2 regions of the Staphylococcus sp. FW104-15G4D genome follow, and region 2 is predicted to be linked to the other one. Evidence: predicted binding sites of a transcription regulator. Region 2 holds the regulator's gene; the other holds the start of a gene.

Region 1 (4,447 bases), 360 kb from region 2:
TTTGTTTTATCATGGGAAATTATAAAAAACTCAATTTAACTGTCTAACGAATTAACTACTTATAGGGAATGAATGTTAACAATGGAAAAAGAATTAAAGAAAGGTCATCAACGCGGTAAAAAAATGCGTTATATGCCTGGACTTGATGGTTTGCGAGCAATTGCTGTTATTGGAATTATAATATATCACTTAAATAAAAAATGGCTTACTGGCGGTTTTTTAGGAGTGGATACATTCTTCGTAATTTCTGGTTATTTAATTACTAGTTTATTATTAAAAGAATACGAAGAAACTGGAATAATTAATCTCAAAAACTTCTGGATTAGACGTATAAAGAGATTGTTACCCGCAGTTTTAGCATTGCTAATTGTTGTTGGACTTGCAACACTGATACTTGAACCGGATAATATTGTAAGAGTTAAACATGATATTGTTGCAGCGATATTCTATGTTTCAAACTGGTGGTATATTGCTAAAGATGTTAATTACTTTGAACAATTTTCATTTATGCCATTAAAACATCTGTGGTCACTGGCTATTGAAGAACAATTCTATTTGTTCTTTCCTGCGATATTGATATTATTATTGCTTACGATTAAGAAATATAGAAATGTGGCAGTAATATTTTGGATTATATCATTAGTATCACTTTTATTGATGGTAATTATCTCACAGCCACATATGAATCACTCACGTGTCTATTTTGGTACAGATACCAGATTACAAACGCTTTTATTAGGTGTACTTCTTGCATTTATGTGGCCACCATTTAAACTCAAGACTCAACCACCTAAAGCATTAAGAGCAACAATTGATACTGCTGGAATAGTCGGGTTAATATTTTTATTCATTCTATTCCTTACCGTTAAAGATGATAGTGATTGGATTTATAACGGTGGATTTTATATTATTTCAACGATGACCTTGCTTATTATAGCAAGTGTAGTTCATCCTGCAACTTTAGTTTCTAAAGTATTAGGTAATCCAGTTTTTGTTTATATAGGCAAACGTTCATATAGCTTGTATTTATGGCATTTTGCAGTGATTAGTTTTATCCATAGTCACTATATAGATGGTCAAATACCAATATATGTCTATCTACTTGATATCATTTTAACGATAGCGTTAGCTGAGTTATCTTATCGATACGTCGAAACACCATTTAGAAAGCAAGGTTTCAAAGCATTTGCTATAAACAAACGTTTCAAGCCTCAGTTTATTAGAACAATTATTACTATTGTATTAGCTTTGCCACTTATTTTAATACTTGCAGGTGCGTTTGATAAATTAGGTAAAGATAACATTAATGATAAAGCGCAAACATTTAACACTAGCGAAAATGATAAATATCTTATCCGTATGTTACCTATCGATGACATTAAACTTACTGCTGACGGAAGAACTGAAGAGGGTAAAGAGGATGAAGTATATTCTAATATTAAACCATTGCTAATTGGTGACTCGGTCATGGTAGATATAGGTGAGCAATTTAAATCTAGAGTTCCTAAAGCAAATATTGATGGTAAAGTAGGAAGAAATTTATATCAAGCATTACCTTTAGTAGATAGTAATTATAAACATTATAATCAGCCTTCAGATCAAGTTGTCCTTGAATTAGGTACAAATGGTGATTTTACTGAAGATCAACTTGATAATTTAATCGAAAAATTTGGTAAAGCTCAAGTGTATCTCGTGAACACTAGAGTACCTCGTTCATATGAAGGCCATGTAAATGAATTAATGGCTGATGCTGCTAAAAAACATAAAAATGTAAAACTTGTTGATTGGTATCAACGGTCGGAGGGGCATACAGAGTATTTTGCTCCTGATGGTATTCACCTTGAAAATAGTGGTGTTGAAGCACTCACTGATGAAATTCTAAAAAATATGAAAAAGAAATAGCTTAAAATAAGGAACTAGTTTGACGTATAAATTACGTTAGGCTAGTTTCTTTTTGTGGTAAAAATGAGAGTGATGGATATAAATATCTACTTCAAGAAAAAAATAAAAAGGTCAAAAAGTAAGTGTAAATCATTGAATTAAAAGTAAAGAAGGTCTATAATGTAATTAAGGTCAAAGAAAGTCAAAGTCAAAAATCAATTTTGACCTACTCTAAATAATAGAGGTGATAACAATTGGATATTAATCAAATGACGTATGCTGTTCAAGGAGCTTTACAAAAAGCCGTTGAAGCAAGCAAAGAATATGAATTACAAAATATTGAAATCGAAGCTTTATTAAAAGCTGCTTTAGAAGAAAATGAAAGTTTGTTTAAAAGCGTATTAGAAAGAGCAAATATTGATGTTGATCAATTAACGAAAGCTTATGAAAATAAATTAAAAAATTATCCAACAGTACAAGGCGATAATGTTCAATATGGTCAGTATATAAGTCAAAAAGCGAATGATTTACTAAATAAAGCTGAAACTTATATGAAAGAATATGATGATGAATTTATTTCTATGGAACATTTATTGCGTGCTGCAATGGATATTGATGAAACGACTCAACAATATGTCGGAAATAAAACTGAAGTTATTAAAGAAATCATTACTAAAATTAGAGGAGGAAATCATGTGACATCTCAAAATCCTGAAGTAAATTACGAAGCTTTAGAAAAATATGGTCGCGACTTAGTAGAAGAAGTTCGCCAAGGAAAAATGGATCCTGTTATTGGTAGAGATGAAGAAATACGTAACTCTATCCGTATTTTAAGTCGTAAAACTAAAAACAATCCCGTACTTATTGGTGAGCCCGGTGTAGGTAAAACAGCTATAGTTGAAGGTCTAGCACAACGTATAGTTAAAAAAGACGTTCCTGAATCATTGTTAGATAAAACCATTTTCGAATTAGATTTAAGTGCCTTAGTAGCTGGAGCGAAATATAGAGGGGAATTCGAAGAACGACTTAAAGCTGTGCTTAAAGAAGTAAAAGAATCAGAAGGTCGAATTATTCTCTTCATTGACGAAATTCACATGTTAGTAGGCGCTGGTAAAACTGATGGCGCAATGGACGCTGGGAATATGCTTAAACCAATGTTAGCACGTGGTGAATTGCATTGTATTGGAGCAACTACACTTAATGAGTATCGAGAATATATTGAGAAAGATTCCGCTTTAGAACGTCGATTCCAAAAAGTTGGTGTGAGTGAACCTGATGTAGAAGATACTATATCCATTTTACGTGGTTTGAAAGAACGCTATGAAGTTTATCATGGTGTGCGTATTCAAGACCGCGCTTTAGTTGCAGCTGCAGAATTATCCGATAGATATATAACTGATAGATTCTTACCTGATAAAGCAATTGACTTAGTCGATCAAGCTTGCGCTACAATTCGCACTGAAATGGGATCTAACCCAACTGAATTAGATCAAGTCAACCGTCGTGTAATGCAATTAGAAATTGAAGAAAGTGCTTTAAAAAATGAATCAGACAACGCAAGTAAACATCGTTTAGAGGAATTGCAAGAAGAGTTATCTAATGAAAAAGAAAAACAAGCTTCTTTACAATCTCGTGTAGAACAAGAAAAAGAAAAAATTGCAAAAGTACAAGGAAAACGTGCAGAATTAGACCGTAGCCGACAAGCTCTAGAAGATGCTCAAACTAAAGGTAATCTTGAAAAAGCTGCCGAACTACAATATGGTACAATTCCTCAATTAGAAAAAGAATTAAAAGAATTCGAAGAGGCTTATCAAGATGAAACAGGTGAGGATAGCGAAAGAATGATTCGTGAAGTTGTATCAGATGAAGAAATTGGAGATATTGTAAGCCAATGGACAGGCATTCCAGTATCTAAACTTGTAGAAACTGAAAGAGAAAAACTTCTTAGCTTAAGTGACATCTTGCACGAACGTGTCGTAGGTCAAGATAAAGCAGTTGATTTAGTATCTGATGCCGTTGTTCGAGCACGTGCAGGTATCAAAGATCCTAATAGACCTATCGGTAGTTTCCTATTCTTAGGACCAACTGGGGTAGGTAAAACTGAATTAGCCAAATCACTTGCAGCATCATTATTTGATTCTGAAAAACACATGATTCGTATTGATATGAGTGAATATATGGAGAAACATGCTGTCTCTCGTTTAATTGGTGCGCCTCCAGGTTATGTAGGCCATGATGAAGGTGGACAATTAACTGAAGCAGTCAGACGAAATCCTTATTCAGTTATTTTATTAGATGAAGTAGAAAAAGCGCACAGCGATGTCTTCAATGTGCTACTTCAAATATTAGATGAAGGTCGACTTACTGACTCTAAAGGACGCAGTGTTGATTTCAAAAATACAATTATCATCATGACAAGTAATATTGGATCACAAGTGTTACTTGAAAACGTTAAAGACGCTGGAGAAATTAGCGAAAGTACTGAGAAAGCGGTAATGGATAGTTTACATGCTTATTTCAAACCTGAAATCTTAAACCGTATGGATGATATTGTATTATTTAAACC
Region 2 (4,447 bases):
AATAGCTACCATTAATTCATTAAATTTAAAATCTTCAAGCGAAATATAGTTTAAATCAATGCCGAGCTTAACTTCACTCAAGCGAAATGATGCTTCTTCCATTGATATGATTCTACTATTTTGTAAAATCCCTAGTGAGCGATAAACTCTATCAAGTGTCTCTACAGGATTATGTTTATCAAGTCTTTCTCTGATTTGTTTTTCCTCATTGATAATTTGATTAACTACTTCAGTTAAGTTATCAATGATGTCGGATTCAGTTTTCCCTAAAGTAAGTTGGTTTGAAACTTGATAAATATGTCCATATACTTGTGAACCTTCTCCATAAATACCTCGAATCGTAAATCCAAAACGATTAATTGTTTGAGCGATACGATTCATTCTCTTCATAATAGAAAGTCCTGGTAAATGTAGCATGACACTTGCGCGCATTCCAGTGCCTATATTAGTTGGACACGTTGTTAAATAACCTAAGTGTTCGTCATAACTTATATCTAAATCACTATCCAACTCATCATCAATATTTGAAGCCCTTTGATATAATTCACGCAACGATAAATCTGTTCCTAACGCTTGAATTCGAATATGATCTTCTTCGTTAATCATTACACTTAAAGATTCATCTTCATTTAACAGCACCGCGGATGCTGGCTGTTTGATAAGTTCTGGACTGACAAGATGTTTCGCAACTAATTTCATTTTACTTTGTTGATCCATAGTGTCTAAACGTTGTAACTTTAAGTTTGGAAGCGCATCTTGAACTTCGTTGATAACTCGAAAACCCTCTTGTTCAGAAGGAAACATCAAAGGATGGACGTGATTTTCTAGATTTCTTGCTAATCTAATACGAGAAGAAATAACTACAGGTGCCTCTTCTGTCATCTTCATCCATTCACTTATATTAGTATGAATGTCACTCATTACGAGACACCTCACTCTCATCTTTTAATGCTTTAATTTCATCACGTACAACAGCCGCTTCCTCGAAATTTTGTTCTTCAATTAATTTGTTTAGATATTTTGTTTTTTCTTCGATTTGCTTTTTAATTGCAAGTTTCTTATATGAAGATTGAGGCGTTTTACCTACATGTTCAAAATGGCCTCCCTGTACACGTCTAACAATATCGATAATGTCTTCTTTAAAAGTTGCGTAACAATTCGCGCAACCGAATTTACCAACGTGCGCAATATCTTTTAAAGTCATTTGACATGTTGGGCATTGCTTTTCCTCTTTGAACGCCATTTCTTGAAAATTAATACCATGTTTCGTAGCAAGATGTTGTAAAATCTGTTTAACTACAAAAGCTTCCTCTATATCATCCTGATGCATATGGTAAGAAGTATCCTCATGAGATTGTTGCCATGGATTATCACCTTGAGCACATATTGAGCATACCCATTTTTCGTGAGTACCGTCTTTACTTTTAACTGTTAATTTTACTTCTGCTTCATTTAAATGACAGTTTTCACAAAGCACGTTCAGACACCTCACTTCATTAATAATAGTTTATAACTGGAAGCAATCGTTTTAAAATATTAGCGCGTATAATATCTCTTGCGACCACATCCATTTTTAATGTCTCTCTATCTATAACTGCTTGGATCATTTTAGCTTCTCTTTGGTTAATTAGACCTTTATCTAGTAAACCATCTATGACATAATACGCTTGTTGTTGAGAAATAGAAGGCCCTATCAATTGAAGTAAGTGATTAATATAACCTGATGCATCTTTATTTTCAATTTTAGTGATTCGGATGTAGCCTCCGCCACCCCGTTTACTTTCTATTTCATAACCATGTTCATTTGTGAAGCGTGTTTTAATAACATAATTTAATTGAGAAGGAACACAATCGAAGCGTTGTGCAATATTAGCGCGTTGTATTTCGACCACATCTTCATTTGTTTCCTCGAATAAATGTTTAATGTATTGTTCTATGATGTCAGACATGTTATGCATGGATATCACCTCTTTTTGACCTTCTTTGACTTTATTATATGACCACCTTTGACCTTTTTCAACCAATTTGATTTTTAAAATTTAAATTTTATGATGTTAGCGCGTTCATTTTATTGTATGATAGAGAATAGAAAAATTTAAAGGAATGAAAAACATGCATATTTTGATTGGGATTATAGGAATTATATTCTTTTTAGCACTCGCATTTTTATTTAGTTCAGATAGAAAAAATATCCGTTGGAAATATGTCGGATTACTCTTAGTAATTCAATTGATATTTGCATTTGTTTTATTAAAAACAAATATAGGTATCACAGTTATTGGTGGTATTTCGTATGGTTTCAGTTATTTATTAAAGCAAGCTGCTGAGGGTGTCAATTTCGTATTCGGTGGTTTTAAATTAGATCCAAAAAACCCTCCATTCTTCTTTAATGTATTGTTACCTATCGTGTTTATCTCAGCGCTTATCGGTATTTTACAATATACAAGAATTTTACCGCTTATAATTAACATTTTAGGTTTTTTAATTTCTAAAATTAATGGCATGGGACGTTTAGAATCTTACAATGCTGTAGCAGCAGCAATTTTAGGACAATCAGAGGTATTTATCTCATTAAAACAACAATTGCCATACATACCTAAACAACGTTTGTATACATTAACTGCATCTGCAATGTCGACAGTATCTGCTTCAATTATTGGAGCCTACTTCACATTAATAGAACCTAAATATGTTGTAACAGCTGTGGTACTTAACTTATTTGGTGGTTTCATCATCGCGTCTATTATCAATCCGTATAAAGTGAATGAAGAAGATGATAAATTATTAGTCGATGAAAGTGAAACTAAAAATCAATCATTCTTCGAAATGCTTGGTGAATATATTTTAGATGGTTTCAAAGTAGCAGTGATTGTCGGTGCAATGTTAATTGGTTATATTGCTCTTATTGCTTTACTTAATGGTGTAGTAAGTGGAATCTTTAGTCTATTATCAGGTGGAACATTGGATTGGAATTTCCAAACGTTAATCGGTTTTGTCTTTGCACCATTCGCATTCCTAACTGGTGTTCCTTGGCATGATGCTGTGCAGTCAGGTTCAATTATGGCGACAAAATTATTATCAAATGAATTCGTTGCTATGCAAGCACTCGGTAAAACACATGGTTTATCTGAGCATGCTAAAGGTGTCACTTCAGTATTCTTAGTATCATTTGCTAATTTCAGTTCAATAGGTATTATTTCCGGTGCGATTAAATCACTAAATGATAAAAAAGGTGATATTGTAGCACGATTTGGATTAAAACTATTGTTCGGTGCAACATTAGTATCATTTATTTCTGCAGCAATTGCAGGATTCTTTATTTAATCAAACGCGAGAGTAACTTAGGAAAGTTGCTCTTGCGTTTTTTTATTTTATGAGCTTACATTTGCTTTTGAAATTCATTTTCCGAAAAATTAAAAACGGCCACCTTTAAGATGACCGTTTATCAAAAGATTAATTAATTATTCTTTATCATATGGTTAATGAAGTATTCAGTTACACGATAATCGTCGGTGAGTTCAGGATGGAAAGAGACACCAAGATATTTACCTTGTTTAACCGCAACAATCTTATCTCCTACTCGGCTAAGAATGTCTACACCTTTCTCAACTTGAGCAATATGTGGTGCGCGTATGAATACACCTTCAATATCTTTAGCAACACCTTTTATATTAAGTTCCGATTCAAAACTATCAACTTGACGACCAAATGAATTACGTTCGACTGTAATATCCAACTTTTTTAAATAGCCAGATTCACCTTCAACATCTTTTGCAAGTACGATTAATCCCGCACATGTGCCAAACATTGGTAAATCAGATTGCTTTAACGCTTCCTTAAAGCCATATAAGTCCATTAGTCTTCTTAGTGTTGTAGATTCACCACCTGGCAAAATCAAACCAGCAATATCTTCAAGTTGTTCAACTCTTTTTACTGCGACACCTTCATGACCACTTAACTCTATGTGACGAATGTGTTCACGAACTGCACCTTGTAATGCTAATACACCTATTTTCATAAATTACCATCCACGCTCTTGCATACGTTCTTCTAAAGAAATTTGGTTGATATCTAAACCTTTCATCGCTGTACCAAGTTCACTAGCCAATTTTCCAATTAATTCATAATCTTGATAATGAGTCGTTGCTTGGACAATTGCTTTAGCAAATTTTTCAGGATCTTCTGATTTAAAAATACCAGAACCAACAAATACACCATCAGCACCTAATTCCATCATTAAAGCAGCATCTTGAGGTGTTGCTACGCCACCTGCTGCAAAGTTTACTACTGGTAAACGTCCATTATCTTTAATTTGTTTTAATACTTCAAAAGGTGCTCCCAAATCTTTAGCGAAAGTCATAATTTCATCATCATTCATTACTGTTAGACGACTAACTTCAGCATTAACGCGTCTCATGTGACGTACAGCTTCTACGATATTGCCTGT

What was found. Region 2 encodes CtsR, which represses protease genes until heat stress. Its sites were predicted from a motif close to ATGGTCAATAAAGGTCAAACA; they were not measured.
Region 1: the regulator CtsR is predicted to act here: its motif matches at 2,070-2,090, upstream of clpB (ATP-dependent chaperone ClpB).

What each region holds. Positions count from the first base shown of each region.
Region 1 covers NZ_JBYTCH010000001.1:363,024-367,470, forward strand. Annotated here, with positions in the region: gene AC3WQX_RS01810 (acyltransferase family protein) at 82-1,902, shown strand; gene clpB (ATP-dependent chaperone ClpB) at 2,136-4,447, shown strand, end outside.
Region 2 covers NZ_JBYTCH010000001.1:2,189-6,635, reverse strand. Annotated here, with positions in the region: gene AC3WQX_RS00040 (protein arginine kinase) at 1-921, opposite strand, end outside; gene AC3WQX_RS00035 (UvrB/UvrC motif-containing protein) at 914-1,477, opposite strand; gene AC3WQX_RS00030 (CtsR family transcriptional regulator) at 1,497-1,958, opposite strand; gene AC3WQX_RS00025 (NupC/NupG family nucleoside CNT transporter) at 2,113-3,324, shown strand; gene pdxT (pyridoxal 5'-phosphate synthase glutaminase subunit PdxT) at 3,458-4,018, opposite strand; gene pdxS (pyridoxal 5'-phosphate synthase lyase subunit PdxS) at 4,022-4,447, opposite strand, start outside.